DNA from 4 places in the Pseudocitrobacter corydidari genome. Region 4 is predicted to be linked to each of the others. Evidence: predicted binding sites of a transcription regulator. Region 4 holds the regulator's gene; each other region holds the start of a gene.
What was found. Region 4 encodes LexA, which represses DNA repair genes until DNA is damaged. Its sites were predicted from a motif close to TNCTGTATGTACATACAGNA; they were not measured.
Positions count from the first base shown of each region.

Region 1: a site for LexA is predicted at 4,621-4,640, ahead of dinG (ATP-dependent DNA helicase DinG). Genes of this name have one in related genera too.
Region 2: a site for LexA is predicted at 5,539-5,558, ahead of metR (HTH-type transcriptional regulator MetR). Genes of this name have one in related genera too.
Region 3: a site for LexA is predicted at 6,174-6,193, ahead of sulA (SOS-induced cell division inhibitor SulA). Genes of this name have one in related genera too.

Region 1 covers NZ_CP087880.1:2,198,026-2,206,195, reverse strand. The annotation lists gene G163CM_RS10235 (ATP-binding cassette domain-containing protein) at 1-1,194, opposite strand, end outside; gene hlyD (secretion protein HlyD) at 1,187-2,179, opposite strand; gene cecR (transcriptional regulator CecR) at 2,176-2,853, opposite strand; gene rhlE (ATP-dependent RNA helicase RhlE) at 3,114-4,505, shown strand; gene dinG (ATP-dependent DNA helicase DinG) at 4,655-6,799, shown strand; gene ybiB (DNA-binding protein YbiB) at 6,831-7,793, shown strand; gene ybiJ (DUF1471 family protein YbiJ) at 7,931-8,170, opposite strand, start outside.
Region 2 covers NZ_CP087880.1:3,637,980-3,646,149, forward strand. The annotation lists gene rmuC (DNA recombination protein RmuC) at 1-1,198, opposite strand, end outside; gene udp (uridine phosphorylase) at 1,336-2,097, opposite strand; gene G163CM_RS16910 (dienelactone hydrolase family protein) at 2,359-3,168, shown strand; gene metE (5-methyltetrahydropteroyltriglutamate--homocysteine S-methyltransferase) at 3,211-5,472, opposite strand; gene metR (HTH-type transcriptional regulator MetR) at 5,590-6,543, shown strand; gene bioP (biotin transporter) at 6,431-7,330, opposite strand; gene yigL (sugar/pyridoxal phosphate phosphatase YigL) at 7,416-8,170, opposite strand, start outside.
Region 3 covers NZ_CP087880.1:1,969,054-1,977,223, reverse strand. The annotation lists gene pqiB (intermembrane transport protein PqiB) at 1-144, shown strand, start outside; gene pqiC (membrane integrity-associated transporter subunit PqiC) at 141-704, shown strand; gene rmf (ribosome modulation factor) at 961-1,128, shown strand; gene fabA (bifunctional 3-hydroxydecanoyl-ACP dehydratase/trans-2-decenoyl-ACP isomerase) at 1,186-1,704, opposite strand; gene G163CM_RS09235 (AAA family ATPase) at 1,774-3,537, opposite strand; gene matP (macrodomain Ter protein MatP) at 3,721-4,173, shown strand; gene ompA (porin OmpA) at 4,242-5,291, opposite strand; gene sulA (SOS-induced cell division inhibitor SulA) at 5,643-6,152, opposite strand; gene G163CM_RS09215 (TfoX/Sxy family DNA transformation protein) at 6,361-6,984, shown strand; gene yccS (YccS family putative transporter) at 6,981-8,170, opposite strand, start outside.
Region 4 covers NZ_CP087880.1:3,512,298-3,520,467, reverse strand. The annotation lists gene plsB (glycerol-3-phosphate 1-O-acyltransferase PlsB) at 1-2,190, opposite strand, end outside; gene G163CM_RS16355 (diacylglycerol kinase) at 2,321-2,689, shown strand; gene lexA (transcriptional repressor LexA) at 2,799-3,407, shown strand; gene dinF (MATE family efflux transporter DinF) at 3,476-4,804, shown strand; gene G163CM_RS16340 (CsbD family protein) at 4,942-5,151, shown strand; gene zur (zinc uptake transcriptional repressor Zur) at 5,231-5,746, opposite strand; gene G163CM_RS16330 (conjugal transfer protein TraF) at 6,024-7,370, shown strand; gene dusA (tRNA dihydrouridine(20/20a) synthase DusA) at 7,553-8,170, shown strand, end outside.

The DNA of each region.
Region 1 (8,170 bases), 1.3 Mb from region 4:
GCCAGAGCTCACTTTCAGGTCCATATCCAGCACCAGCGCCTTGCCCGATGTGGGCACCAACAGGCCGCACATCATTTTGAAAGTGGTCGATTTCCCCGCACCGTTAGGGCCGAGCAGGCCAAAGATCTCCCCACGTTTGACGGCAAAATCCACATGGTCGGTGGCGGCAAAATCACCGAACTTCTTGGTGAGCTGTTTGGCTTCAATCACCGTCTCTTCCGGTGAACCCTCAACCGTATGCAGAATGGCGCCCAGCGGCGATTCCGAGGTTCCCGCGCCGCCCAGCAGGTCGATAAACGCATCCTCGAAGCGCGGCGTAGTTTCGTTTATCTCAATTTCTGGCATCTCAGGCGCGCGGCGAATATCGTCGGCGGTCGCCTCTTTTTTGAGGATCACGCGCACCGAGCGCCCCTGAATCATCCCGTCGCTCACCTGGGGTAATTTCAGCGTGCGCTGCAACAGGCGACGGTTGTTTTCCGTCGGGCTGCTCATCAGGAAACTGCGCCCGGCCATGGTTTTCGTCAGCGCCGTCGGCTCGCCCTGATAGAGCAATTCGCCTTCATTCATCAGCAGCACGTCGCGGCACTGCTCGGCTTCATCGAGGTAGGAGGTGCTCCACAAAATCAGCATCCCGTCGCCTGCCAGTTCGTGCACCATCTGCCACAGCTCGCGGCGCGAGATGGGGTCAACGCCCACACCCGGCTCATCGAGCAGCAACACTTTCGGCTCACCGACCAGCGTGCAGGCAAGCCCTAGCTTTTGTTTCATCCCACCGGAGAGTTTCCCCGCCAGCCGCCCGGTAAACGGCCCCAGCGCAGTAAATTCCAGCAGACGCGCGAAGGTTTTCTGTCGCGCCTCACCGGTGACGCTGCGCAGGTCGGCATAAAGATTGAGGTTCTCCATCACCGTTAAATCTTCATACAGGCCAAATTTTTGCGGCATGTAGCCCAGCATGCTGTGCAGCTCGCTGTCGTTCTCGATAGGATCGAGCCCCAGAACAGAAGCCGTTCCTTCGTCGGGCTTCAGCAGGCCCGCCAGCATACGCATCAGGGTGGTTTTCCCCGCGCCGTCCGGCCCCACCAGCCCGGTAACATAACCAGAGTGGATGGTACAGTTCAGCGGTGCGACGGCGGGTTTATCCATACCGGCGAAGCGTTTCACCAGCCCGTCGAGCTGGATGATCTCTTCACTCATGGCGTGACTCATCGTTGAACTTCAGCGTCACCGGCATCCCCTGGCGCAGCGTGTCGTCGGCATCGGTGACGATAATGCGCAGGCGATAAACAAGATCGGTACGCAGATCCGGCGTCTCAACGGTTTTCGGCGTAAATTCTGCGGTGGGTGACACGAAGCCGATTTTGCCGTGATACGGCTTATCCGGGCGACCATCGGTATAAAGTACAATTTCCCGCCCCGGCTGCGCCTGATTGAGGTTCTTCTCATCCACGTAGGCGCGGACCCACACCGGGCGCGTCAGTGAAAGGGTGAGGGCGGTGCTGCCTGCATTGAGCATGCTGCCGGGTTCTACCGCGCGGGTAAGCAATGTGCCGTCCGACGGCGCCACCAGCGTGGTGTCGTGCAAATCGAGCGTCGATTGCGCCAGCTGCGCCTGCGCCTGTTCAAGGTTGGCTTTCGCCTGGGCAATTTCCTGCGGACGATTCCCGGCGCGGTACTGGCTTAGTTTATCCTGCGCCGATTTCAGCGTTGCCAGCGCCTGGTCACGCGAAGAACGCGCATTTTCCAGATCGTTGGCAGAGATAGTGCGGCTTTTCCACAGCCCCTGCTGACGCGCGTAAAAGTTCTGCGCATAGTGATAGGCGGCCTGCGCCTGTTTCACGGCGGCGGCGGCCTGGGCAATCTCTTCTGCCCGATAACCCGCCATCATCAGGTCATATTGTGCCTGGGCGGTTGAGACATTGGCTTTCGCCTGCATTAGCGCGTTTTCATAGGGCGCTTTATCAAGCTTCCCCAGCGTTTGCCCGGCTTTAATGGCATCGCCTTCATCCACGGTTAATGACTGCAAACGGCCCCCGACGCGGAAACTCATATTGACGGTGCGAATATCCACGTTGCCGTAGAGCGTCAGCCCGTTGTCCTGGCGGCTCTGATACCACCAGGTTCCGCCAATGGCGGCAACAATCAGCACCAGCACCAGTGCAATAATGACCGGTTTCTTCATTGTTTCAGGCTCCTTTGCGTTAGTCCCTGCAAAATGAAATCGATGTGGCAGCTCACCACCTGGAAAATCTGCTCGGCTTTCTCGTCATCAAAACGGGCCCATCCGGCGCGCAGCAAAATGGTCTCGCGGCCCAGTCGAAATGCGAGGATCTCGCCGAGCAGGGCGTGCGTGTGCAGAATCGTTTGCGTGTCGTGCGGATCGCGCCCGGTATAGGCGGCAATCAGATGCGTAAGATGTGTATGCATCGGCGCAATCACCCGCTCGTGAATGTGCTGATACGCGGCGGTGGGCGAGAACTGTTCGCGTGAAATAAACTTACTGAGATTGACCGTATCCTCCTGCGTCAATAGCAGGATCATGTGCTTGCACGCGCGCAGAATCAGTTCGTGAATGGCGGCTTTATCAGGCTCTGTCTGGGCGAAGAGTTCCTCTGCGGCCTGCACGTGTGGGCGGAAATTCTCACCGATAAAGTCAGCAATCCACTGGGCGCAGGCGAGATACAAGTCATCTTTTGAGCCGAAGTAGTAGGTTATCGCCGCAATGTTCTGCCCGGCCTGCGCCGCGATATCGCGGGTGGTGGCGTGCAGCCCATACTCGCCAAACTGAGCGAGTGCGGCGGCGATGAGCTGGCTTTTGGCCTGCTCGCCTTTGGTGGTGATGGGAGTCGTATTCATCGCGTCACACAAAATTAATCAATCGATTGATTAACATTATGACTGAATTTTGAGCTTGTCCAGTCGCATACGCAAAAAACGGCGAAAACACAGAATTTTCACCACCTCGCAGGCCACCTGGCTGGAGAGATATTTTATGCGCCAGGTCACAAAAGCTGCTACACTCCGGCCCTTCATGACATTGTGGTTTTTGTCATTATCTGGTTTGTGATCCCCTCGAAAACTACACCGCATGCGGTCGGGGTGGGTGTGGAGTAATTATGTCTTTCGATTCCCTGGGGCTTAGCCCTGAAATTTTGCGTGCCATTGTTGAGCTTGGCTATCGCGAACCCACCCCCATTCAGCAGCAAGCAATTCCTGCGGTATTACAGGGCCGTGACCTGATGGCCAGCGCCCAAACCGGCACCGGTAAAACGGCAGGCTTCACCCTGCCGCTGTTGCAGCATCTGATCACCACTCAGCCGCATGCCAAGGGCCGTCGCCCGGTGCGCGCGCTGATCCTCACGCCAACCCGTGAACTCGCTGCGCAAATTGGCGAAAACGTGCGTGAATACAGCCAGTATCTGAACATTCGTTCGCTGGTGGTATTTGGCGGCGTGAGCATCAATCCGCAGATGATGAAGCTGCGCGGTGGCGTTGATGTGCTGGTGGCAACGCCGGGACGTCTGCTGGACCTCGAACATCAAAACGCGGTAAAACTCGACGGCATCGAAATTCTGGTGCTGGATGAAGCGGACCGTATGCTCGATATGGGCTTCATCCACGATATCCGCCGCGTGCTGGCAAAACTGCCGGCCAAGCGTCAGAACCTGCTGTTCTCGGCGACCTTCTCCGATGACATTAAAGCGCTGGCGGAAAAGCTGCTGCATAACCCGCTGGAAATTGAAGTCGCGCGTCGTAATACCGCCTCCGAGCAGGTGACGCAGCACGTGCATTTCGTTGATAAGAAACGTAAACGGGAATTGCTGTCACAGATGATTGGCCAGGGCGACTGGCGTCAGGTGCTGGTCTTTACCCGTACCAAACACGGTGCAAACCACCTGGCAGAGCAGCTGAATAAAGATGGCATCCGCAGTGCGGCTATTCACGGTAACAAATCTCAGGGCGCGCGTACCCGTGCGCTGGCTGATTTTAAATCTGGCGATATCCGCGTGCTGGTGGCAACCGACATCGCCGCGCGTGGTCTGGATATCGAAGAACTGCCGCACGTGGTGAACTACGAGTTGCCAAACGTGCCGGAAGATTACGTGCACCGTATTGGCCGTACCGGGCGTGCGGCGGCAACCGGTGAAGCGCTGTCGCTGGTTTGTGTTGATGAACACAAACTGCTGCGTGATATCGAAAAACTGCTGAAAAAAGAGATCCCGCGTATTGCACTGCCGGGCTATGAGCCAGACCCGTCGATCAAAGCGGAGCCAATCCAGAACGGTCGCCAGCAGCGCGGCGGTAACGGCGGTGGTCGTGGGCAAGGTGGTCGCCCGCAAGGGCAGGGGCAAAGCCAGGGGCGTGGGCAGCAACAGCCGCGCCGCAGCGAAAGCGGTGCGCCGAAATCTGACGCTAAACCGAAACAGTCTCGCCGCATTGGCGATGCCAAACCGGCAGGCGAGCAACAGCGTCGTCGTCGCCCGCGTAAACCGTCTGCTGCACAATAACGGTTTACCTGGCACAGGGCGGATAAGCAAAGCGCCTCTGCCCTGAAGCATATTTCTGAAGCCTGGCCGCAAGCCGGGCTTTATTTTTTGCCGCCCGCGTAAGAAAGTGCCACAATAGTGGCTGTTTATACAGTATTTCAGGTTTTCTCATGGCATTGACCGCTGCGCTGAAAGCGCAAATCGCCGCCTGGTATAAGGCGCTTCAGGAACAGATCCCGGACTTTATTCCCCGCGCGCCGCAGCGGCAGATGATTGCTGACGTGGCAAAAACGCTCGCCGGGGAAGAGGGGCGGCATCTGGCTATCGAAGCGCCGACCGGCGTCGGGAAGACCCTTTCTTATCTCATTCCCGGCATTGCCATTGCCAGGGAAGAGCAAAAAACGCTGGTGGTCAGTACCGCTAACGTCGCGTTGCAGGACCAGATCTACAGTAAAGATCTCCCGCTGCTGCGCAAAATTATCCCCGACCTTAAATTTACCGCCGCCTTCGGGCGCGGGCGCTACGTTTGTCCGCGTAACCTCAACGGGCTGGCGAGTACCGAGCCCAATCAGCAGGATCTGCTCGCGTTTCTGGATGACGACCTCACGCCGAACAATCAGGAAGAGCAGAAGCGTTGCGCGAAACTGAAGGCTGACCTCGACAGCTATAAATGGGACGGCCTGCGCGATCACACGGACATCGCGATTAACGATGATTTGTGGCGACGTCTGAGCACCGACAAAGCAAGCTGCCTGAACCGCAACTGCCTCTACTATCGCGAGTGCCCGTTCTTTGTGGCGCGGCGCGAGATTCAGGAAGCCGAAGTCGTGGTCGCTAACCATGCGTTGGTCATGGCGGCGATGGAAAGCGAAGCGGTGCTGCCGGAGCCGAAAAACCTGCTGCTGGTGCTGGATGAAGGCCATCATCTGCCGGATGTCGCACGCGATGCGCTGGAGATGAGCGCGGAAATTACGGCGCCCTGGTATCGTCTCCAGCTCGATCTTTTCGTTAAGCTGGTGGCGACCTGCATGGAGCAGTTTCGCCCGAAAACCACGCCGCCGCTGGCGATTCCGGAGCGTTTGACTGCGCACAGTGAAGAACTTTACGAGCTGATTGCCTCACTCAATAACATTCTGAATTTATATCTTCCGGCGACCCAGGAAGCGGAACACCGCTTTGCGATGGGCGAACTTCCGGAAGAGATCATGGAGATTGTCCAGCGGCTGGCAAAACTCACCGAGATGCTGCGCGGGCTGGCGGAACTGTTTTTAAACGATCTCAGCGAGAAAACCGGTTCGCACGATATCGTGCGTTTGCATCGGGTTATCCTGCAAATGAATCGCGCGCTGGGGATGTTTGAGGCGCAAAGCAAGCTCTGGCGTCTGGCGTCGCTGGCGCAGGCGTCCGGCGCACCGGTCTCTAAGTGGGCGACGCGCGACATGCGTGATGGTCAGATGCATCTGTGGTTTAACTGCGTGGGTATTCGCGTCAGCGATCAACTGGAACGCCTGCTGTGGCGCAGCGTGCCGCACATTGTGGTGACGTCCGCGACGCTGCGGTCTCTCAACAGCTTCTCGCGTTTGCAGGAGATGAGCGGGCTGAAAGAGAAAGCGGGCGATCGCTTCGTGGCGCTCGACTCGCCATTCAACCACGTTGAGCAGGGCAAAATCGTGATTCCGAAAATGCGCTACGAGCCGTTGATGGAAAACGAAGAGCTGCACATTGCCGAAATGGCGGCCTATTTCCGCGAGGCACTGGAAAGTAAAAAACACAAAGGCATGCTGGTGCTGTTTGCCAGCAACCGCGCGATGCAGCGTTTTCTGGAGCACGTCACCGATTTACGCCTTTTGCTGTTGGTGCAGGGCGACCAACCGCGTTACCGGCTGGTGGAATTGCATCGTAAACGCGTGGAAAACGGCGAGCGCAGCGTGCTGGTCGGGCTACAATCATTTGCAGAAGGCCTCGATTTAAAAGGTGAGCTGCTAAGCCAGGTGCATATTCATAAAATCGCCTTCCCGCCCATCGACAGCCCGGTGGTGATTACCGAAGGCGAATGGCTGAAAAGCCTGAACCGTTATCCGTTCGAAGTGCAAAGCCTGCCCAGCGCGTCGTTTAACCTGATTCAGCAGGTGGGGCGACTCATTCGTAGCCACGGCTGCTGGGGCGAAGTGGTGATATACGATAAGCGTCTGTTGACCAAAAACTACGGCCCGCGCCTGTTAAATGCGCTACCGGTATTTCCTATTGAGCAACCCCCGGTGCCCGATGTTAAAGTAAAAAGCAAAGCCAAAACGACCCGTCGCAAAAAACGCTAATCGGCACGCGACACCGGACAAGGAGCATCTGATGGATTTACGCAATGTGATTAAAGAGATTGGCCGGGGTAAAAACCATGCCCGCGACCTCGATCAGGACACCGCCCGCAGTCTCTATACCCACATGCTGAATGGCGATGTGCCGGATCTCGAAATGGGCGGCATCCTGATTGCGCTGCGCATTAAAGGGGAAGGCGAGGCCGAGATGCTGGGCTTCTATGAGGCGATGCAGCAGCACACTCTGCGCCTTAAGCCGCCGGTGGGTAAACCGATGCCGATTGTCATTCCAAGCTATAACGGCGCGCGCAAACAGGCCAACCTGACGCCGCTGCTGGCTATTTTGCTGCACAAAATTGGCTTCCCGGTGGTGGTACACGGCGTGAGTGAAGACCCGACCCGGGTTATCAGCGAAACCATTTTTGAACTGCTTGGCATTGAACCTACCCGCCATGCCGGGCAGGCGCAGGCCAAACTTGATGGCCATCAACCGGTTTATATTCCGGTGGGCGCGCTGTGTCCGTCGCTGGAAAAACAGCTTTCCATGCGCTGGCGGATGGGCGTGCGTAACAGTGCGCATACGCTGGCGAAGCTGGCAACGCCGTTCGCTGAAGATGCCGCGCTGCGCCTGTCGAGCGTCTCGCATCCGGAATATGTAGGGAAGGTCGCGAAATTCTTCTCGGATATCGGCGGGCGCGGGCTGCTGATGCACGGTACAGAAGGCGAGGTGTACGCTAACCCGCAGCGTTGCCCGCAAATCACGCTGATCGATGCGCAAGGTACGCGCATTGTGAGCGAACGGCAGACGGAAACAGCAAATGAAGCCGTGCCTGAAGGAAAAGATCCGGAAGTGACCGCGCGCTGGATTGAACGCTGCGTGGCAGGAAGCGAGCCGGTGCCGCAATCGCTGAAAATCCAGATGGCGTGCTGCCTGCTGGCGGCGGGAGAAGTGGCGTCGCTGGACGCGGGGCTGGCGAAGGTGGCGGAGTCTTATTAGTCGCCGAAAAAAAACAAAAAAAACCCGGCGTGGCATGCCGGGCGTCAAAAAGGGTATCAACAAGTTCAATGAGGGTTACAGCAGCCGCCAGTGGGTTAAGCTGGCGGGGTACAACTTCTGGCAGTTAAATTTTTCGGTTATTTGTAAATAACCGCAGTACCGCTAACTTTGTTGTTGGTGTTAGCAGAGGTGATGCTGTAAGCAGATGCGCCAGCCGCTTCTGCTTTCGCAGCCAGTTTTGCTTCCAGACCATCCAGAGTCGATGCGCCTTCCGCAGAAACAACACCAATTTTATTCATGTTCTGAGCCTGAGCCGCGCTTACCGCTTCAGCAGCGAAAGCACCAAAGGACAGGGTAGACAGGGCAATAGCAGCAAC
Region 2 (8,170 bases), 130 kb from region 4:
GCGCTTTATCCAGGCTTTGCCCAATAGCGGACATATCATCAATAAACAGGCGCATTTTGTCGTAAAGACGGCTGGCCCGCTCGGCGATTTGCTGCGCATTGCGGCTCTGGTGCTCATAGCGCCAGAGATTGGCAATTGTGCGCAGCGCTACCAATAAAGTAGTAGGACTTACCAGCATAATGTTATTTTTTAAAGCTTCATTGATCAGTTCGGGCTGTCGGTCTAATGCCAGCAAAAAGGCGGGTTCAACAGGGATAAACATCAGGACGTAGTCCAGCGTTCGCAGCCCCGGAAGCTGTTGATAATCTTTGCGCCCCAGCAGGCGAATATGGTTTCGCACCGCGGCGATATGCTCCTGGAGCGCCAGTTCGCGGGTGTAGTCGTCTTCGGCATTGAAGTAACGTTCATAGGCCACCAGCGTCATTTTGGCATCGACCACCACATCTTTTCCCTGTGGCAGGCGAACGATAACGTCCGGCTGCATGCGGGCGCGAGTATCGGTTTCGATACTTACCTGAGTTTCGTATTCGTAACCTTCACGCAAGCCAGAGGCTTCAAGCACGCGCGTCAGCACCACTTCGCCCCAGTTGCCCTGAGTTTTATTGTCGCCTTTTAACGCGCGCGTCAGGTTGACGGCTTCGCGCGTCATCTGTTCATTCAGCTGTTGCAGATTGCGAATTTCATGGGCCAGCGTATGGCGCTCTTTCGCTTCCTGGCCAAAACTGTCCTGCACCTGACGGCGAAAGCCGTCAAGCTGCTCGCGCAACGGGGTAAGCAAACTGTTGAGGCTTTGACGGTTTTGCTCATCCACCCGACGATTACTGTGCTCAAAGATACGGTTAGCCAGATTTTCGAACTGCTCGCTCAGGCGCTGCTCGCTGTTGATCATCTGGCGAATTTTGTCTTCCGCATGATGCTGCGTGGCTTCCAGCCGCGTGGTTACTTCACGCAAGTCTGCTTCCAGCGAGGTATTGATTTCACGCAGGCTGCGCAGTTCATTATTCAGCAGCTCGCACTCCTCGCGCCAGTGCGCGTTCTGCGCCAGCTGTTGCTTCGCAGCGCTCAGTTCGCCGTAGATATCACGCTCTTCGGCCAGTTGTTCCGCCCGCTGCTGCGCGACGCGATAGCTCGCGGCCAGCCAACCCAGCGCAACGCCCGCCAGTGCAACCAGAAAATAAATAAGAATGGCGATATCCACAATGCCCCCTGCATGAACGACTTACGGCAAAAATAGAATTGTGCTGTATAGATGTCCAGTTGGAAAGGTTTTTCCTGCGAGGAGGTACGCAAAAAGAAAAAGGCCGAACGTGTCGGCCTTTAAGAAGAGAAGAAGGTTTACAGCAGGCGGCGGGCCGCTTCCACAACGATTTTCACCGCGTGGCTTTCGGTTTGTTTCATCGTCTCAGCGTTCGGGATCTCCTGCTGAGTACGGTTCACAATTACGCCCGCAACCATCCCTGCGCGCAGCCCCTGGCTGGAACACATGGTCAGCAGCGTCGCGGATTCCATCTCGTAGTTCATTACGCCCATCGACTGCCACTCTTCCATGGAGCCTTTAAAGCGGCTAACCACGCGGCCAGAGAAGGTATCGTAGCGTTCCTGACCAGGATAGAAGGTGTCGGAAGACGCGGTTACGCCAACGTGCGTGGTCGCACCAATCTCTTTAGCCGCCGCAACCAGCGCGGTGGTGCAGTCGAAATCAGCAACCGCCGGATATTCCATCGGTGCAAAGTGCAGGCTCGCGCCGTCCAGACGAACGGATGCGGTGGTGACCAGCACGTCGCCTACATTGATATGCGGCTGAATCGCCCCGGTAGTACCGACGCGCAGGAAAGTGCGGATACCCAGCTGCGCCAGCTCTTCAACGGCAATAGAAGTAGACGGGCCGCCGATACCGGTAGAGCACACAATCACCGGCTTGCCATCAAGCTCAGCACGCCAGGAGGTAAATTCGCGATGGGATGCCAGTTTGACCGGCTTTTCCATCAGCGCGGCGATCTTTTCCACACGCTCCGGATCGCCAGGGACGATAGCGAGCGTAGCCCCTTGTAAATCGTTTTTGGTGAGGCCGAGATGAAAAACATCAGACTTAGACATAGAAAACTCCTCTGTGGATCGGTTTTGTCAGAAGAAGCAAAAAGCCACTTTACAGAAGACGAAGACAACATTTCGTGACCACCGTCACCAGGAACCAAAAATATTGCATAATATTCCACGTAAAAAGTGATTCACATCACATTAACAAGTTATATCTTCCGTTGTTGCACAAAAATCGCCCGTCTTCAGGCACTGTGATTTGTCTATATTAAAAAGCATTACAGAAGCGCTAAAAGCTCACTTAAAGGTACGGAGAATGCCATGACCACCAACAACCAATCTGGATTTGCACCTGCCGCATCCCCTCACGCAACGACCGCTGTTCGCACATCAGAGGCCGAAATTACCGCTGGCGAAACATCGATCCCCTCTCAGGGCGATCAGCTACCCGCGTATCACGCACGCCCAAAACAGAGCGATGGCCCTCTTCCGGTGGTAATCGTAGTGCAGGAGATTTTTGGCGTCCATGAACACATTCGCGATGTTTGTCGCCGCCTGGCCTTAGAAGGCTATCTGGCCATCGCGCCAGAGCTCTATTTCCGTCAGGGCGATCCGAACGACTATGCCGATATCCCGACCCTCTTTAATAACCTGGTCACGAAAGTACCTGATGCACAGGTGCTGGCCGATCTTGACCACGTTGCCAACTGGGCATCACGCAATGGTGGGGATGCCAGTCGCCTGATGATCACCGGCTTCTGCTGGGGTGGCCGCATCGCCTGGCTGTATGCTGCACATAACCCGCAGTTAAAAGCCGCCGTCGCATGGTATGGAAAATTGCTGGGCGATAAGTCACTGAATTCACCGAAACATCCTGTCGATATCGCCGTCGATCTCAATGCACCGGTACTGGGTTTATACGGTGGTCAGGACACCGGTATCCCGGTTGATACCGTAGAAACCATGCGCCAGGCACTGCGCGCCGCCAATGCCAAAGCGGATATTATTGTTTATCCGGATGCCGGGCATGCGTTCAATGCGGATTATCGTCCAAGCTATCATGAAGAATCAGCGAAAGATGGCTGGCAGCGCATGCTGGCGTGGTTTGCGCAGCATGGCGGGAAGAAATAAACATTTTGCCCGGTAATGCGTTCGCTTACCGGGCCTCTACCTTTACCCCTGGCGCAAATTCTGCGCCGCCTGCACCATGTTCGCCAGCGCCGCGCGGGTCTCTGGCCAGCCACGGGTTTTCAGGCCGCAGTCCGGGTTGACCCACAGGCGTTCAGCCGGGATGCGCTGTTCGGCTTTCTTCAGCAGCGCTTCAATCCATTCCACGCTCGGTACGTTTGGCGAGTGAATGTCATAGACGCCCGGGCCGATTTCGTTTGGGTAGTCAAACTCTTCAAACGATTCCAGCAACTCCATGTCGGAACGCGAGGTTTCGATGGTGATCACGTCCGCATCCAGCGCCGCAATCGAATCCATGATGTCGTTGAACTCGCAATAACACATGTGGGTGTGGATTTGCGTGTCATCTTTCGCCACAGCGGCGTTGATACGGAAAGCTTCCACGCCCCACTGGAGGTACGCGTCCCAGTCACTGCGACGCAGCGGTAAACCTTCGCGCAGCGCCGGTTCGTCAATCTGGATGATGCCAATTCCAGCGGCTTCCAGATCGGCCACTTCATCGCGCAGCGCCAGCGCAATCTGTTTGGCGATGGTTTCACGGCTGACATCTTCGCGCGGGAAGGACCAGCAGAGAATCGTCACCGGGCCGGTCAGCATCCCTTTCACCGGCTTGTCGGTCAGCGATTGCGCGAACGATGCCCACTCTACGGTGATCGGTGCCGGGCGGCTCACGTCACCAATAACAATCGGCGGTTTCACACAGCGGGAGCCGTAGCTCTGCACCCAGCCGTTTTGCGTAAAGACAAAACCGTCCAGATGTTCGCCAAAGTATTCCACCATATCGTTACGCTCCGCTTCGCCGTGGACCAGCACATCAAGCCCTAAACGTTCCTGCTCCACAATGGCCTGCTTAATCTGTTCCGCAATGCCCGTGCGGTAGTTGTTGGCATCGAGATTACCCTTTTTGAAATCCAGGCGCAGGGTGCGAATTTCCGTGGTTTGCGGGAAGGAACCAATCGTGGTGGTCGGCCAGGCGGGCAGGTTAAAACGCGCACGTTGGGCTTGTGCGCGCACGTCATACGCATTTGCACGCTGGCTATCCTGCGCGGTAATGGCCGCCAGACGTTTTGCTACCGCCGCATTATGAACGCGGGTTGAGTGACGGCGCGCCTGGATTGGGGCGCTCCACGCTGCCAGCGCAGACGTATTACCGCTATTGAGCGCATCGCGCAGCAGCGCCAGTTCTTCACATTTTTGCGAAGCGAAGGCAAACCAGCTTTTCACTTCTGCATCAAGACGCGTTTCCACGCTCAGATCGATTGGGCTGTGCAGTAATGAGCAGGACGAAGCCACCCACAGCGAGCGTTTACCGACGATCTCGCGAATTTGTGCATATTTTTCCGTAAGATCGGCGCGCCAGACGTTACGTCCGTTAATCAACCCGGCGGAGAGCAGCCAGTCGGCAGGCAAGCGCTTATGCAGTTCGGCAACATCATCTTTGCCATGAACCAGGTCAACATGCAGGCCCTGAATCGGCAGAGCAGTAATGGTATTCAGATTAGGCGTGACACCTTCAAAATAGGTGGTCAGCAGCAATTTCACCTGCCCCTGAAGAGCGTCATAGGCAGCTTGATAAGCTTCCCGCCACGCCTGCGGCAGCTCCAGCACCAGCGCCGGTTCATCAATTTGTACCCACTCAATACCGCGTTTTGCCAGCTCACTCAGCACCTGCTGATACACCGGCAGAATGTCTTTGAGCAGGTTCAGACGGTCAAATGCCTCGCCTTTGACTTTACCCAACCACAGCCAGGTCACCGGCCCCAGCAGAACGGGCTTCACTTTATGGCCCAGCGCCAGCGCTTCGTCCACTTCTTCAAGCAGTTGTGTCCAGGTTAGTTTGAACTGCTGGCCTTTCACGAACTCCGGCACCATATAGTGATAGTTGGTGTTAAACCATTTGGTCATTTCCGCTGCTGCCGCCGGTTCACCGGTAGGTGCGCGCCCACGGCCAATGCGGAACAGGGTGTCGATATCCACCGATCCATCGCTGTTCTGATGACGAGCCGGAACGTTACCCAGCATCAGGCTGGTCGTCAGAACATGGTCGTACCAGGCGAAATCGCCCACCGGCAGCAGGTCGATACCGGCCTGTTTTTGTTGATCCCAGTGACGCGCGCGTAGCTCGCGCCCAACCGACAGCAGCGCTTCCTGAGTCGAGTTCCCCGCCCAGTAACTTTCTTGCGCTTTTTTCAGCTCGCGACGCAGGCCAACGCGAGGGAAACCGAGGGTGTGATTAAGAATTGTCATGGTAAGCCCCTTATGGATTTTTCATGTTTTAGACGTCCAGATGTTTACACATCCATAATTGGCGGTTACTGTATATTCCTCAAGCGCAAATTGTTCATGCCGAAGTGAAGGACTTTCATGATCGAAGTTAAACATCTGAAGACGCTACAAGCGTTGCGGAACTGCGGGTCGCTCGCCGCTGCGGCGGCCACGCTGCATCAGACCCAATCCGCCCTTTCCCACCAGTTCAGCGATCTGGAACAGCGCCTTGGCTTTCGGCTATTTATACGCAAGAGTCAGCCGCTGCGCTTTACGCCGCAGGGCGAGATCCTGCTCCAGTTGGCAAACCAGGTACTGCCGCAAATCAGTCAGGCGCTTCAGGCCTGCAACGAGCCGCAGCAGACGCGTCTGCGCATCGCCATTGAGTGTCATAGCTGCATTCAATGGCTGACGCCTGCACTGGAAAACTTCCATAAAAACTGGCCGCAGGTCGAGATGGATTTTAAATCCGGCGTCACCTTTGACCCGCAACCCGCGCTGCAGCAGGGCGAGCTGGATCTGGTCATGACCTCCGATATTCTGCCGCGCAGCGGGCTGCATTATTCGCCGATGTTTGATTATGAGGTGCGTCTGGTTATCGCGCCTGACCATCCGCTGGCAGCAAAAACGCGCATTACGCCGGAAGATCTCGCCAGCGAAACGCTGCTGATTTATCCGGTGCAGCGCTCGCGTCTGGATATCTGGCGTCACTTCCTGCAACCGGCGGGCATCAGCCCATCGCTGAAAAGCGTCGATAACACGTTATTGTTGATTCAGATGGTTGCCGCCCGCATGGGGATTGCTGCGCTGCCGCATTGGGTGGTGGAGAGTTTCGAACGCCAGGGTCTGGTGGTCACCAAAACCCTGGGTGAAGGCTTGTGGAGCCGACTGTACGCCGCCGTGCGCGATGGCGAGCAGCGTCAGCCGGTCACGGAGGCGTTTATTCGTTCAGCGCGGAACCACGCGTGCGATCATCTTCCGTTCGTGAAGAGCGCGGAGCGACCCACTTTCGATGTACCCACAGCGACGCCAGGATCACCAGCGCGCCTGTAATGAATGTCGGCCAGTGCGGCTGTTGATGCCAGATAGCCAGGTTAACCAGCAGCCCCGCCGGCACGTGCATGTTGTTCATGATGCCCAGCGTTCCGGCATCCACCTGGGTCGCGCCGTAGTTCCACATGAAGTAGCCAATCCCGGAAGCCACCACGCCAAGAAAGACCAGAATGCTCCATTGCAGCGTGGTCTCCGGCATCTTCTGAGCGTTGCCCAGCAGCGACCACGCCACAATCGCCACCAGGAACGCGCCGAGATAGAACCACGCAAAGGCGTTATGCTGCGGCATCGGGCGGGTTTCCATCAGACGTTTGTAGCCCACCATGCCAATCGCAAAGGTGATATTAGAGAGCTGCACCAGCAGCAGGCCGGTCCAGAAATGGTCCGTCACCTGATCGTAACGGATAATCCCGGCGCCAATCACCGCCAGCAAGGCGCTGAATGCATAGCCCCAGCGCAGGCGACGCTTGCTCATCAGGTCATAAATCAGTGTGATATAGAGCGGCGTCAGCACGGTGAACAGCAACAGTTCGGACACCGTCAGGTAGAGATACGCGCGGAAGCTCAGCATATACATCACGCCAAGCTGCATCGCACCCACCAGCATATACAAGCCGACCGTTTTCAGGCTGTTGCCACGGGTACGCAGAAACGGCAGGTATACGAGTGCTGCCAGGCCAACGCGCACCAGTACGGCAAAATAGCTGTCGACGTGACCGGCAAGGTACTCACCGTAAAAGCTAAAAGAGAAGGCCCACAGAATAGTGGTGATAATGAGTAGCGCCACAATGAATGTCTCTCAGGAAGATGAACACGCATTGTAGCGAAGAGAACGGTTGACAACTGAGCAATAAATACTCAGTCGTCATTTTTTAATCAAGATAGAGCTTACGCAGGTAGTGCGGCACCGCGTCATCCGCGTTTGAGCCAATCACTTCCAGTTCCGGATGCAAATCTTTCAGGCGCTGATGCGCCCCGGCCATGATGCAGCCTTTACCCGCCATCGACAGCATTTCGGCATCGTTCATGCCATCACCAAAAGCGATACAGTCTTGCAGGCTATAACCCAGTTTCTTCGCAACCGCTTCCAGCGCGTGGCCTTTGGAGACGCCGCCCGCCATTACTTCCAGGCAGGTCAGCGTGGAGAAACTGACGTTCACGCGATCGCCCCAGCGCGCGTTAATCGCCTGCTCCAGCGGCAGTAAGACCTCATGGTTACTGCTGGTGAAGAAGACTTTGCTGACGCCCTCCGGCTCCAGCAGGCCTGGCTCAAAAAGCTGGTAGTTGAACACCGCTTCTTTGAAAAAACGCATCTCTTCCGGGCGATGGCGGTTCATAAACCACTCGTCGTCGCGATAAACGTTGGTGATGATATCGGGGCTGCTGTGCATTACGCCAAAGAGATCGGCGGCAATATCGCGATCGAGATTGTGAGCAAACAGCAGATTGCCGTCAGTGTCGTGCACACGCGCGCCGTTGGAAGTGATCATATAGGCCTGAATCCCGAGATTATCGCGGATCTGCCCTACGTCAATATGATGACGGCCGGTCGCAAACACAAAATGAAGCCCTTTTTGGGTCAATAATTTCAGTGTCTCTTTCGCATACGGCGTTAAGCGGTGGTCGG
Region 3 (8,170 bases), 1.5 Mb from region 4:
AAAATGGTCGCGGATATGCAACGTCTGGATCAGGTGCTGCGTGAGCTGCAACCGGTTCTGAAAACGCTGAACGAGAAGAGTAACGCGCTGGTGTTTGAAGCGAAGGATAAAAAAGATCCAGAGCCTAAGAGGGCGAAACAATGAAAAAATGGATAGTGCTGGCGGCGGCCTGCCTGCTGGCAGCCTGTAGCAGCAGCGGTGAGAATAAAACCTACTACCAGTTGCCATTGGACAAAGGCACTGTGCAAAACAGCGCCAGCTCCGGTAGCCATCTGTTGTGGGTAGAGCAGGTCTCGGTTCCTGATTACCTCGCCGGGAGCGGCGTGGTGTATCAGACCAGTGATGTGCAGTACGTGATTGCCAGCAATAACCTGTGGGCCAGCCCGCTTGACCAACAGCTGCGTACCACGCTCATCGCCAACCTGAGCAACCAGTTGCCAGGTTGGGTGATTGCGTCGCAACCCCTGGGCCACGATCAGGATACGCTCAACGTGTCGGTGAATGGCTTCCACGGGCGCTATGATGGGAAAGTGATTGTCAGCGGTGAATGGCTGCTGAACCATCAGGGGCAGCTAATTAAGCGTCCGTTCCACATTGAGCTGGCGCAGCAGAAAGATGGTTATGATGAGATGGTGAAAATGCTGGCGCAAGCCTGGAGCCAGGAAGCGGTCTCTATTGCCCGCTCTCTCAATCAGCAACTATAAGTAGAATTAATAATGCTTAAGGCCGTCGTGGATGCAAAATCCACGGCGGTTTTTTTGTTTTTATGCTCAGCAGCTTAGTTGTCCCACCTCACATTTTTTGTACAAATGAACTCTTGCGTAGCTCACAAATATGACACTGGCGTGAATTTTGCGCATTGACGATCGTGATGATTCAGGTTATTCGTAATGTGTGGTTGCACACTTTGTAATCACTGTTTTCATTTCCACCAGATAAAAGTAATGAGGGAAACGAGGCATGAAGAGACAAAAACGAGATCGCCTGGAACGGGCACATCAGCGTGGGTATCAGGCCGGTATTGCCGGTAAGTCGAAGGAGATTTGTCCTTACCAGACGTTAAATCAACGTTCACACTGGCTCGGAGGCTGGCGAGAAGCCATGGAGGACAGGACAGTTATCGCCTGACGCTGTCTCTTTAGAAGAAACCTCCGCTATGCGGAGGTTTCGCGTTAATACGGGGTCTTAGAACGCAGAAGTATCCTGGAACAACCCAACCTTCAGGTCGTTAGCGGTATAGATCAGACGACCATCTACCAGCACTTCGCCATCCGCCAGGCCCATGATCAGACGGCGGTTAACAATGCGTTTGAAGTGAATACGGTAGGTCACTTTCTTCGCGGTCGGCAGAACCTGACCGGTGAATTTCACTTCACCCACGCCTAGCGCACGGCCTTTGCCTTCACCGCCAAGCCAGCCAAGGTAGAAGCCTACCAGCTGCCACATGGCGTCCAGACCCAGGCAGCCTGGCATCACCGGGTCGCCAATGAAGTGGCAACCGAAGAACCACAGGTCCGGGTTGATATCGAGCTCTGCTTCAACATAGCCCTTATCAAAATTGCCGCCGGTTTCGGTCATTTTAACGACACGATCCATCATCAGCATGCTAGGGGCTGGCAACTGCGGGCCTTTCGCGCCAAACAGTTCACCGCGACCAGAGGCAAGAAGATCTTCTTTTGTATAAGATTCGCGTTTATCTACCATGTTTTCAGTAAGCCTTATTTTGAGTTCGGGACGCAGGATAGCTAACACGTGTACGCTGAACAAGTCCGATCAGTTCGAATTGAACCAGCCCAGCCAGCGCAGCGGCCACGGATAACGATGCCGCGCGTCGGGCTGCGAGGCCTGCGCGATACGTTCCTGAATCGTTTGCAACAATGTCGTCTGCCCTTCAGCATCCCAGTTCAGTTGGGTGAGAAGCGGCAGAGCCTCGGTCACATCATCGACCGCCCAGATAGAAAATTGTCCGGCCTCCACGGCTTCCTGAACTTCCGCTGACAAACTTAAATGGCGCACATTGGCGTTAGGAATGATTACGCCCTGTTTACCGTTTAAGCCGCGTTGCAGACAGATAGCAAAGAAACCTTCAATTTTTTCATTCAGACCGCCAACCGGCTGCGCGCGCCCAAACTGATCGACGGAACCGGTGATAGCGATGCTTTGATTAATCGGCACGCCGGAGAGGGCGCTAATCAAGGCGCACAGCTCAGCCATGGACGCGCTGTCGCCATCCACTTCGCTGTAGGACTGTTCAAAGGTTAACGATGCAGAGAACGGGATCTGCTGATCGAGCTCGAGTTCCGACATCAGAAACGCCTGCATAATCATCATGCCTTTGGCGTGAATATTGCCGCCAAGTTCAGCTTTGCGTTCGATATCCGTGAATTCGCCGTCACCGATGTGCACGACGCAGCTGATACGGGAAGGTTCACCAAAGGCGCGCGGGTGCCCTGGGAATTCAATCACCGACAGAGCGTTAATCTGCCCGACGCATTCACCTTCTGTTTCAATCAGAATCTGCTCAAGCAGGATTTCGTCCTGCATACGCTCGGCCAGATAACCTTCGCGCCACTGACGCTGTTCGAGCATCGTTTTGAGCTGCTCGTCGCCAATGGTTTCGCCTTCGCAGAACGGCGCGGTTTCGCGCAACTGGCGGCTAATCCACAGCGGACAAAGCGGCAGCGTTTCCTGATCGCCGGTGTAGCGAGCGCCTTCCTGAATCAGACGCGGCCAGGCATCGGCCGCGAGCATCGGCAGGTCTGCATCACGCGCGACCTGCTGAACCCACTGACACCACTGTTTGATGGTCTCTTCATCGGTGAGCTGCAGATTGTCTTCATATTCGCAGTAGAGCGATTTTTCCGCCAGTTCAGGTTCCATCTCCTGGAAATCGGCCAGCGCGTCACGATCGCCAACCAGCATCACTTTCAGCGACAGCGGCATGGAAGGGATCGTGACGGGCAACGGACGTGACTCATCAAAGGATAGCCACTCAAAACGCTGCTGGGTCACCTGTGATTTTAGACGCATCCACAGCAGGGGCTGAGCCAGTAATGCGCGCAGAGAGAGTATGAGCACGCCACCGTTGGCTTTGTGCACCAGACCAGGCTGAAGCGAAATATCGCCATTAAACTGACGCACGCAGCCGAACAGCTGCTCAGCTTCCACCCAGTCGGCAAAAATGACCGGGCCGATGCTTGCAAAATTATCGTCCGGCGACGTTGCCGGAGAGACGCTGACCTGACCTGCGGCGATGGTATAGTTCACGCCGGTCAGGCGAGACGCTGAATCGCCACGCAAGGTGTGGGTCGTGTTGTTGAGCAGCTGCAGGTACGCTTTTTCTTCTGGTGCTTTCACCAGTAAGAAGTCGCTGACGCCCTGAGGGTGCAGAAACTGCTCCAGAGCATAGTGCAAACGAGCCTGCAGCTCGCTGAATAAGGATTCATTAACTGACGAGATTTCAGGCAGTGTAAATAGCGCCTGGTACGCATCAGTCGCAGGGGCAAGGTCGCGCCGGGAAAGAGTATTTATGGTCAAAGTCGCTATTTTTAGTCAGATGTAAAGCGCGAGATTATACCTTATGCCGCAGGGAAGCTCACGGAGAATAGGGCGGTTATTCTGATATCGCCGACATTGTCTTCACACTCACTGATTTCTACTCAGCACATTGGCAAAAAACTGATATCCTGAAAAGAGTTACACGGTCACCTTGGGATCGCAATGAAATATCAACAACTGGAAAATCTTGAGAGCGGGTGGAAGTGGAAGTACCTGGTGAAGAAGCACCGGGAAGGCGAACCGATCACCCGTTACATTGAAACCAGCGCCGCGCAGGAAGCGGTTGATCTCCTGCTGAAACTTGAGCATGAGCCGGTACAGGTGAATGAGTGGATTGCGCAGAATATCAATCCCGGCCTGGTGAACCGTATGAAGCAGACGATTCGCGCACGCCGCAAACGCCATTTTAACGCCGAGCATCAGCATACGCGTAAGAAGTCGATAGATCTGGAGTTCGCCGTCTGGCAGCGCCTGGCGGGTCTTGCGCAGCGGCGCGGCAAAACGCTGTCAGAAACCATTGTGCAGCTGATTGAAGACGCGGAAAACAAAGAGAAATATGCTTCGAAGATGAGCACCCTGAAGCAGGATTTACAGGCGCTATTAGGCAAAGAATAATCGTTTAAACCTTTTCTTCAGGCCAAAAAAAAACCCCGCATTGCGGGGTTTTTTCATAAGACGATAACTTAAGCCTGCGGCTGAGCTACAACGTCTTTGATGCCTTTAACTTCGATCTCTACGCGACGATCCGGGGCCAGGCAGTCGATCAGTGCAGCGCGAGCTTTCACGTTGTCACAGGTGTTGCCGGTAACCGGGTTGGATTCGCCCATGCCACGTGCAGAGATTTTGTCAGAAGGAATACCTTTAGAGATCAGGTAATCAACAACGGACTGAGCACGTTTCTCGGACAGACCCTGGTTGTAAGCGTCAGAACCGATGCGGTCAGTGAAGCCCAGAACAACTACGGAACCGTCTTTCGGATCCAGGTTGCTCAGCTGGCTGTACATCTGATCCAGAGCCTGCTGGCCTTCTGGTTTCAGCGTTGCTTTGTTGAAGTTGAACAGAACGTCAGACTTCAGAGTGAAGTGTTTGGTCTGTACTTCTGGAGCCGGAGCCGGAGCCGGTGCAACTACTGGAGCTGCATCTTCCTGCTGGCCGAAACGGTAGGAAACACCTACGCTCAGCAGGCCGTTGTCCGGACGACCACCAACGGTGTTCGCGTCACCGATGTTGTTAGTCCACTGGTATTCCAGACGGGTAGCGATGTCACGGGTAACCGCGTATTCAACGCCGCCAGCGAATACTGGGGATACGCCAGTGTCGTGGTCTTTGAAGCCGTCGTTGTTTTTAGCGTCTGCACGCCAAACCATACCACCCAGACGAGTGTAGATGTCCAGATCGTCAGTGATTGGGTAACCCAGTTTAGCGGTCAGCTGAACGCCCTGAGCTTTGAAAGCACCGTTCTGCTCGCTGCCTTTGTACGGCATACGACCTAACCAGTCATAACCCATTTCGAAACCAACGTACGGGTTAACCTGATAACCACCGAAGGCACCAGCGCCCAGTTGGCTTTCATGGGTCGGACCGTTGTTGTTGATCTGGTTGTTGCCGACATCGTGGAACTGAGACCAGCCCAGTTTAGCACCAGTATACCAGGTGTTATCTTTCGGAGCGGCCTGCGCTACGGTAGCGAAACCAGCCAGTGCCACTGCAATCGCGATAGCTGTCTTTTTCATTTTTTGCGCCTCGTTATCATCCAAAATTTGCCATGAAAATCTAAAAGACTCACGGTTAAATCCTTCACCGGGGGCGTGACTTATTAATTACTCAGCAGATCTCTGCGGCGTAAGCTGATCACCCCTGGCGATGTAAAGTCTACAACGTAGTTGGAAACTTACAAGTGTGAACTCCGTCAGGCATATGAAAAAAAAGGGGTTGTATACACAATATTTAACATTTACGGCTAGAATTTATGCGAGATAAAATTCTGAGAACCGCATCACACCAGCGTTCACAGGATTTCCAGCTCCTGAAACATGCCCGTAACGAGACTGCAAAAAAAATTCCAGGAAAATTCCTAATTTCTTTTAATGATACAAATTTGAGTGAATTTTTAGCCCATTCAGTTGTCCTGCTGGATGAGAGGACGAGTTAACCGGGCGCATGATAAACGCCATGGCATTGCCTTCCTCGGCCGCGCTCATCAACCGGGCATGTTCCTGCTCCGACAATTCTTCCGCCACCCAGGCGATAACCACACTATAGTTTCCTGTACGTAATGCGCGCGCCATGGAGTCGAGCATGTTGTACGAGGACATCTGGCGAAGCTGCATGACCTTGGACAATGGCAGACCGGAAGCCTGAACCCACTGGCGGCTCAACTTTTGTTGCGGCGTGAGCCATAGCTGCCAGCGAGATTGCTGACCCAGTTGTTGCAATAAAGGTAGCAGCAGTAACTGCGCCATCATGGGCTGATCTTCACGATAAACCACTTCGCTCACCAGGGCAGGGGAGGCCTGTACAGAAGACGCGAATGCGCGATGGGTCGCAGGCGCTGCCGCGACGGAAGAACGATTTACAACACCAGATGTATACATAGCTAATCCAACCTTGTGGGTTACTGTATGAATATACAGTACTACCCCTGTCACCAAAGATCAACCTCATTTTCTGAAAGCGACTCGCAAAATCGCACATCAAATTCACGCAATTCTTGCCGTGCTGGCGTAAGTTTCTTATGTTGCTCATTACTGGATCTATTAACGACTTTAATGCTCCTAATTGCATGATTAGTAAGGGATAATCATGAAAAAAATATCTTATAAACGGATTTATCAATCCCAGGAATACCTCGCACCACTGGGCGTCGTGCGCTCCCGTTCGCTGTTTGGCGGTTATAGTCTTTCGGTTAACAACACCGTTTTCGCCATGGTCTCAGAAGGGGAACTTTATCTTCGGGCCTGTGAAGATACAGCGGTGTATCAACGCAAAGTGAAAACGCCGCTTCTGACGCTTAAAAAGCGAGGTGGCCCGCTTCAACTTAACTATTTCCGCGTGGATGAGGCGCTATGGCAGAACCAAAAAATGTTGCTGCGATTAAGTAAGTATTCGTTAAAAGATGCGCAACGGGAGAAAAAAGGGCGTCTGGTATCGCAACGATTAAAGGATCTGCCAAATCTTTCCTTTCATATGGAACTGCTTATGGCGGAGGCCGGAATATGTAATGTGGCAGATTTGCAACGACTGGGCGCAAAAGACGCATGGGCGAAATTACGTCGGCTACGCGAGAATTTGAGCGTGGGGTTTATTTTATCGCTCGAAGGGGCATTGACGGGCGTTCATGCCGCAGCCGTTCCGCTGCGGCGGCGCGATGAGTTAATTGACTGGGCAAGCGCGCTGAGTATCCACACGCCCGCCCAGACCGATTAGGCAAGAACGCGTTGCTGCAGACGGCAGATTTCCGGCAGCAGGGCAACGAGCAAGCCAATTTGTTGCAGAACCAACGGCTCTTTACTGTCCGGGCGCGGTTCAAGATGGCGGATGCGCTCCGCCAGCCCGGTCAGCGCTTCCTGAACGCGTTCTTCATCCGTTGGCAGATGATGGAAAGCGTCATCGACATAGCACACGGCATCGTCCAGCAGCGCCAGAATATCCGGGTTAGTCAGCTTTTCACGGTGTGCGCCCAGCGCGGAGATATAGCTGGTGAGCGTATGGTTCAGGCATAGCAGACGGAACGCAGTTTCCCGCATCTCATTGGTGACCTTGGGTTCCGTCGACATGTTTGATACCACCGACGCCAGCTCAGCATCGCGGTTATGCGCGTCGCGGCGGGCGATGCGATAAGCAAGACGGTTATCGCGGCCCTGATGATACTGTTCGAGGATGGCATCCAGATAGCGGCAGTTGGCATCCACCGCGCGCGCCAGCACCCGCGGGAGGTCGCGGAACTTCCAGTCCGGCCAGATAAAACTGACGGCGAACCAGGCGATACCACACCCTATCAGCGTGTCGATAACGCGCGGTAACGCCACCTCAAAGCCTTCGCCCAGCAGGTTGAAGCACAACAATACCAGCAGGGTAATGAACATGGTGGCATGGGCATATTGCACATTACGGAAAGCGAAGAACAGCACCCCGGTTATCACAATCAGCGCCAGTTGTCCTTCCAGGGACGGCACCAGCAGCAGAACAGGGATACCTAACGCCACACCGACCAGCGTACCGATAATACGCAGCGCCAGACGGTGGCGCGTGGCGTTGTAGTTTGGCTGGCAGACAAACAGACTGGTGAGCAAAATCCAGTAACCGTGGTTCAGGCCGGTAAGCTGAATAAATGCATATCCGGCGCAAAGCACCAGCGACATCCTTACGGCATGACGGAACAGGGCGGACTCAGGGGACATATTCATGCTCAAACGCAGGCGAATATCGCTGAAGCCGTGCAGGCCGTCATCGGCGAGCAGGGTCTCCGTTTCGCTTTTTGCCTGCTCTTGCGCCTGTTCGGATTCAATGGTTGCCAGTTGCGCGTCAATGGCCCGCAGGTTGTTAAGCAGAAAACCCAACGCTTTCATCTGTTCTGGCGATGCGCCGCTTGCCCGAACGCGATCTAACGCGG
Region 4 (8,170 bases):
TTTCTCCAGCGTACTGCGGTTCATCGATGGGTTGGCGCTCAGCAGCCAGAACGTAATGGCATAACGTTGCAGCGTTTCGCGCGCGCCTGCGGCCAGCAGTTGCAGGGTGCGGGAATGAGACGGATTAATGTGCAACTCATCGCCCTGACGGGTGATCAGCGCCTGGCGTTCCATCTCGTCAACCAGCGTATCAATCACCGACGCCAGCTCTGCTTTTTCCCAGCGCAGGAACAGCTCGGCCTTCAGCATCGGGTAGAGCACTTCAACCATGTTCTGCACATCCGCGCGGGAGACATGGCGATGCTGGGTCATGATGGTCGCCAGCAGCGACGGCATGATCAGCATATGGGCGATGTTGTTACGGTAGTACGTCATCAGCACCGCCTGCTCGCGCGGCAGGATGATGATATCGCCAATGGTGTCTTTCTCGACTTCGAACTTGTTCATCTGCAACGCGTGATCGATAAGCTCGCTGGCCGTCACGTTTGGCGTGGTGGCATCCGGCGAATACGGCGCGTTGCGCAGCAGCGACAGGTAACAGTCTAACTGTTGAGTTAACTGCTCGCGGGTCAGAGAACGCTGACGAGACGCCAGCAGCGCGGTACAGCACAGGTTCATGGCGTTCGCCGCACCTGCGTTGTTGATGCGCACCATCAGTTCGGCGGCGATACCGTTCACCGTTGGCGTCAGCCAGGCCGGACGAATGGCTTCGATAGGATCGATAGACTCGCGCCACTCCGGTACGTGATGGTTCAGGTAGTTCATCAGCGGAATCGGCTCGCCGAAGTTCACATAGCCCTGGCCCAGGTTGCGCAGCTTGCTCAAGCCCTTGAGCATCTGCGGCAGGCTCTCTTTCTCTTTGGTCGCACCGCGCAGCTCTTTCGCGTACGTGCCCACTTCCATCACGTGCTCGTACCCGATGTAAATCGGCACCAGCGTGATAGGACGCGTACCGCCGCGCAGCATCGCCTGAATGGTCATCGACAGGGTGCCGGTTTTCGGGTCCAGCAAGCGGCCAGTACGGGAACGCCCGCCTTCCACAAAGTATTCAACGGAATAACCACGGCTGAACAGCTCGCCGAGATATTCACGGAACACGGTGGAGTAGAGTTTGTTGCCCTTAAAGGTACGGCGAATAAAGAACGCGCCCAGGCGACGGAAAATCGGGCCAGCTGGCCAGAAATTCAGGTTGATACCGGCAGCAATGTGCGGCGGCACCAGCCCCTGGTGATAGAGCACGTAGGAGAGCAGCAGGTAGTCCATATGGCTACGGTGGCACGGTACATACACAATCTCGTGGCCGTCGTGCGCCAGCTGGCGAACGCGCTCGGCGTTGTGCACGTTGATCCCCTGATAGAGACGGTTCCAGGTGAAGCCCAGAATGCGGTCCGTCAGGCGAATCATCTCATAGGAGAAGTTGGCGGCAATCTCTTCCATCAGCGCGATGGCGTTTTGCTGCGCTTTTTCATGAGAGATTTTTTTGCTGCGCGCTTCATCTTCAACCGCTTTGGCAATCGCGCGTGAGGCGAGCAGCTTGTTGAAGAGATCCTGACGCGCAGGCAGGCGCGGGCCTACCGCCGCCAGACGCTGGCGAGCGAAGTGCATACGCGCCACGCGCGCCAGTTTTTGCGCGATAATTTTATCGGTACCGTGTTCATCGGCCATGCGGCGCAGCGAGACGGACGGTGAGAAACGCACGAAGCTGTCGCGGCCAAGCCAGGAGACGGCGAAGAATTTCTGGATGCCGTTCAGCATGCGCAGCGGCGGGTTCACTTCGCCTTTCTCGCGCCCTGGACGACGACCAAACATCACCGACACCGGCACCATCTGCACGTCCAGATTCGGATTGCTGCGATGCAGATCGAGATAGTCGTGGAACAGCTTGATAGACTCTTCTTTCGGCGTGTAATAGGTGAACACGCGTGGGCCGCCATGGATAAACACATAGCGGGGCAGTAGGGTGCCGTCGATCTCCAGCGGCTCTAGCGGGTCTGGGAGATCGTGCGCCAGGCACTGGGCGCGCAAGGTCAGTAAGTCGGCCTTAGAGTTATAAGGCAGGACGTACATGATCGGGCGCGAGGTATCGAGCCCCAATTCCTGGGCAGGCTCTGCCGGAATAGACTTGCTTTTTACCAGTATGCTTAATGGTAAATTCAGTAATTTGTAGTAAATTCGTGGCCAACCGGACATAAACGATGTAAAGCCTCTGGTTAATCATGCAAATGCGCGGCAAGAATATCAGAAAGTCAGCAGGATTTCTGTTCTACCGCCGATAACAGCTACTGTCATTGATGCGTATAACGCTAAAAGGTTCTATTTGATGGCCAATAATACCACTGGACTCACCCGAATTATCAAAGCGGCTGGTTATTCCTGGAAAGGTTTTCGCGCGGCGTGGATAAACGAAGCCGCATTCCGCCAGGAAGGGGTCGCCTCGGTTGTGGCCATTATCATCGCTTGCTGGCTGGACGTTGACGCCATTACCCGCGTCTTGCTGATAAGCTCCGTCCTTCTGGTGATGATAGTGGAAATTCTCAATAGTGCGCTGGAAGCGGTGGTTGACCGCATTGGTTCTGAGTATCACGAACTCTCCGGGCGGGCGAAAGATATGGGTTCTGCGGCGGTATTGCTGGCGATTTTCGTCGCGGTGATGACCTGGGCCGTGCTGCTGTGGTCGCATTTCCACTGAGGCTCGCATAATCTGCGAAAACTCCTGTATTTTGTGTGTTTTGCGGTTCCAAAATAGCCGTTAACTGTATATACTCACAGCATAACTGTATATACACCCAGGGGGCGGAATGAAAGCGTTAACGACCAGGCAGCAAGAGGTGTTTGATCTCATTCGAGATCATATCGGCCAAACGGGCATGCCTCCGACACGTGCGGAAATTGCTCAGCGCCTGGGGTTCCGTTCCCCGAATGCGGCGGAAGAGCATCTGAAAGCGCTGGCGCGTAAAGGCGTTATTGAAATTGTTTCGGGTGCCTCGCGCGGCATTCGTCTGTTGGTAGAAGAAGAAACCGGCCTGCCGCTGATTGGCCGCGTCGCCGCCGGTGAGCCGCTGCTGGCGCAGCAGCACATTGAAGGCCACTATCAGGTCGATCCTTCACTGTTCAAACCAAACGCGGACTTCCTGCTGCGGGTGAGCGGTATGTCGATGAAAGATATCGGCATTATGGACGGCGACCTGCTCGCGGTGCACAAAACCCAGGACGTGCGTAACGGCCAGGTGGTTGTCGCGCGCATCGACGAAGAAGTAACGGTAAAACGCCTGAAAAAACAGGGCAACGTCGTCGAACTGTTGCCGGAAAACAGCGAGTTTTCCCCGATTATCGTCGATCTTCGCCTTCAGAACTTCTCCATTGAAGGGCTGGCCGTTGGCGTGATCCGCAACGGCGAATGGCTGTAATCCTCTCCCGATAACAACGGCGCATCATGCGCCGTTGTTTGTTCTCTTTTCTGTTCAGGTTCCTAACCATGTCGCTCTTCACGGCTGCCGACAAGGCATTATGGCGTCTCGCCCTCCCCATGATTTTCTCCAATATCACGGTTCCCCTGCTGGGGCTGGTGGATACGGCGGTGATTGGTCATCTGGATAGCCCTGTCTATCTCGGCGGCGTGGCGATTGGCGCAACGGCAACCAGCTTCCTGTTTATGCTGCTGCTCTTTTTACGTATGAGTACCACCGGCTTAACTGCGCAGGCCTTCGGCGCGAAAGATCCCCTCCGGCTTGCGCGCGCGCTGGTGCAACCGCTGCTGCTGGCGCTGGGGGCTGGGTTACTTATCGTACTTTTCAAAGGGCCGCTGATTAATCTGGCGCTCACCGTTGTCGGCGGCAGCGATGCAGTGCTGGAGCAGGCGCGGCGCTTCCTTGAAATTCGCTGGTTAAGCGCGCCCGCCTCGCTGGCGAACCTGGTGCTGCTGGGCTGGCTGCTCGGCGTTCAGTACGCGCGTGCGCCGGTAATTTTGCTGATCGTCGGCAACGTCCTGAACATTGTCCTCGACCTGTGGCTGGTGATGGGCCTGCATATGAACGTGCAGGGGGCGGCGCTGGCGACGGTGATTTCCGAATATGCCACGATGCTCATTGGCCTGCTGATGGCGCGTAAGGTGCTGGTGCTGCGCGGTATTACAACTGACATGCTGAAGACGGCCTGGCGCGGAAATATGCGCAGCCTGCTGGCACTCAATCGCGACATTATGCTGCGCTCGCTATTGCTTCAGCTCTGCTTTGGCGCATTAACCGTATTTGGCGCTCGGCTGGGCAGCGATGTGGTGGCGGTCAATGCGGTACTGATGACCATGCTCACCTTCACCGCCTACGCACTCGATGGCTTTGCCTATGCCGTAGAAGCGCACTCCGGGCAGGCTTACGGTGCGCGTGATGACAGCCAGTTGCAGCAGGTCTGGCGCGCGGCCTGTCGACAGGCAGGCATTGTGGCGCTGGCGTTTGCGCTGGTGTACGCGGTGGCTGGCGGTCATATTGTGGCGATGCTGACGTCGCTGCCATCGTTGCAGCAGCTTGCCGATCGCTATGTGCTCTGGCAGGCCGTATTGCCGGTGATTGGCGTCTGGTGTTATCTGCTGGATGGCATGTTTATTGGTGCGACGCGCGGGGCGGAAATGCGTAACAGCATGGCCATTGCAGCCGCTGGGTTCGCCTTAACGCTGCTGACGGTGCCGGTATTGGGCAACCACGGTTTATGGCTGGCGCTGGCGGTATTCCTTGCGCTGCGTGGCCTGTCGCTGGCGGTTATCTGGCGTCGTCACTGGCAAAAAGGCACCTGGTTTTCACCACAGACATAACGGCGTGGATGGTTAAAGATTCTGAATAGTGAATTGTCAGCGATATCCTCTTCTACACTTATTATCACGTTCAGCAGAAATGAACGCCGAAGGACGAAGTGATATCTCATCCATGATCGAATGATAAGGAGCTGATGATGAACAAAGACGAACTCAGCGGTAACTGGAAACAGTTCAAAGGTAAAGCGAAAGAGAAATGGGGCAAACTGACCGACGATGACATGACCGTTATCGAAGGTAAACGCGATCAGCTGGTCGGTAAAATCCAGGAACGTTATGGATATGCTAAAGACCAGGCAGAGAAAGAAGTTAGCGATTGGGAAACCCATAACGACTACCGTTGGTAGTCTCGCTAACAGCGTAACGCTTAACTCCCCTCAATAAGCGTATCCTGCCCGCTGGTACAAGGACGTGCCAACCCTCGAATTACCGTGCCTTTTTCTTGATCTGAATCGTGTGGTCGTGGTGGCAATGCTCGTGTGAACTGCATGCCTCTACTTCCACACATTCTGCGCATAAGCCGTGCGCTTCAATCACATTATGGCGTAACGCAAAGCCCATTCGTGCCGCGACCATATGCATAATATCTTCCACGCCTTCCGCACACTCTTCCTTCACCACGCCGCAGCGATCGCAGATAAACATCGCCGATGTATGCGTAGGTTGATCAAAAAGATGGCACAGCACATAGCTGTTGGTGGATTCCACCTTATGCACAAACCCCTGCTCAAGTAAGAATTCCAGCGCGCGATAAACGGTAGGCGGCTTGGCCTGCGGCTCTTTCACGCGTAATAAATCGAGAAGATCGTACGCGCTGATGGCACCTTGTTGCAGGCTCAACAGACGTAGCACTTCCAGACGCTGTGGAGTCAGGCGCACGCCGCGCTGCGCACAGAGCTTTTCAGCCTGCGCCAACATATCTTGCGAAGTGGTCTTATCCATTTTGCGTCCTCGCGCTACGGGGGAAATAGACCTCTACTTTACCATGTTATGGCAAAAACACCGAGTGCCTGAATAATCGCCTACCTGAGGTAAATCTTAAAGCGCACCCTTTAGCCTGATTGAAAGGCATAAATGCTGGGAAGCGCGGTGCCGCTCATCTATAAATAGGAAGTATAAAGCTAATAATAACGATAAGGCGAAAAGCCTGATATATCCTGTTTTTTCTCACTTAATACCAACTTTTCACAGCAATAGTTCACCCTTATGCGTTTTCTGCATGGGGCGTTTTCACCTGCAAACAAACGGTACAACTGTGAAAATAAACATTAAATATTCGCTTATTCCTTTGACGGCGTCTTTGTTTATGGCAAATCAGGCGCATGCCGCCAACACCTGGTCAGAAGCGCGAAATGATGCGATGGGGGGCACCGGCGTGGCGTCGGCAAATTACGGCAGCGGCGTGCTGATCAACCCGGCGTTGTTGGCGAAAGCCAAACCGGACGATGACATTACGGTGATTCTTCCTGCCGTGGGCGCGCAAATCACCGACAAAGACAATCTTCAGGATGAAATCGACGACATTAACGACAAAGTTAATAACTATCGCGGCGTCCTTAACGATTTAACCTTGCATGATATCTTGCTGGATCCACAGGGTACGTTGGGGCAGTTTCAGGGGGCTGCGGGCGATCTGGCGAGCGAGCTGGACTATCTGAAGGGCAAAACCGCGCGCGCCAGCGGAGGCGCAGGGATTGCCGTCAGTATTCCAAACGACGTGCTGTCGGTGGCGTTTGTCACCAAAGCCTATGCTCATGGGCGGGTGAGTTCTGCTATTGATCAGGGCGATATCGATTATCTGCGTGGCATCGAAGGCAGCCAGGCGACGGCGATCGCTGAGGCTGGAAAAGCCGTGGTGGGGGGCTCGGATGAAATCACCAAACACCTTAATTCAACAGCTTCAGGGCGCGTAGCAATTGTCTCTGACTACGGCGTCGCGGTGGCGCGGCAGTTTGAGCTGGGCGATGTGCCCGTTTCGGTCGGCATCACGCCAAAGCTGCAAAAAACCTGGCTCTATAACTACACCACCTCTATCTACAACTATGACAGCAGCGACTGGAACAGCAGCCGCTACCGCAACGATGACACTGGCTTTAACGTCGATGCCGGTATTGCGGCCGACTTTGGCGAGAACTGGACGGTGGGCGTGAGCGGACAAAACCTGATTTCCAGGGATATCGACACCAAAGATGTCTTTATCACCAATGGTGAAACGGGCGTGACCACTAACTATAAAGATACCTACCAGATCCGCCCGTTGGTAACCGCTGGAGTGGCGTGGCACAACGATTTGGTGACGCTGAGTGCCGATGGCGATTTGACCGAAACGAAAGGGTTTAAAAGCGAGGATAACTCGCAGTATGTTGGCGTCGGGGCGGAAGTTCGCCCGCTGGACTGGCTTGCCGTGCGCGCCGGTTATCGCGCGGATGTGAAGAATAACGACAGTAATGTCTTCACTGGTGGTGTCGGTTTCGCGCCGTTTAACCGCGTGCATGTCGATTTGATGGGGTTGGTGGGTGAAGATGAAACCTGGGGGGCTGGCGCGCAGTTAAGCGTCACGTTCTGAGCCTGTTGCCGGATGCGCTACGCTTATCCGGCCTACCAGCCAGATGCCACCGTAGGCCCGGCAAGCGCAGCGCTCCGGGCGATTCCCCGCACCCACCGCCGATACACCATCGCAACCTTGCCTCACCGCTTTTGCTTTGTGCTATAGTAGCGCCCCTTTTTCAGAATGCTTAATAAATCGCCATGCCAGAATCTTCGTCCACCGTTTTCCCTGCACACCGTTTTTCCATCGCGCCGATGCTCGACTGGACCGACAGACACTGCCGCTATTTCCTGCGCCAGTTGTCGCGCCACACGCTGCTGTACACGGAAATGGTCACCACCGGAGCGATTATTCACGGTAAGGGCGACTACCTGGCCTACAGCGAAGAAGAACATCCGGTCGCATTGCAGCTTGGCGGTAGCGATCCGGCGGCGCTGGCGCAATGTGCGAAACTGGCGGAAGAACGCGGCTATGACGAGATTAACCTCAACGTTGGCTGCCCGTCCGATCGTGTACAGAACGGGATGTTCGGTGCCTGTCTGATGGGCAATGCCCAACTGGTGGCGGACTGCGTAAAAGCGATGCGCGATGTGGTATCGATTCCCGTCACGGTGAAAACCCGTATCGGCATCGATGACCAGGATAGCTACGAGTTCCTCTGCGACTTTATCAATACGGTGGCCGGGCGCGGCGAGTGCGAGATGTTTATCATCCATGCGCGCAAAGCCTGGCTCTCTGGCCTCAGCCCAAAAGAGAACCGCGAAATTCCGCCGCTGGATTACCCGCGCGTGTATCAACTGAAGCGTGACTTCCCGCAC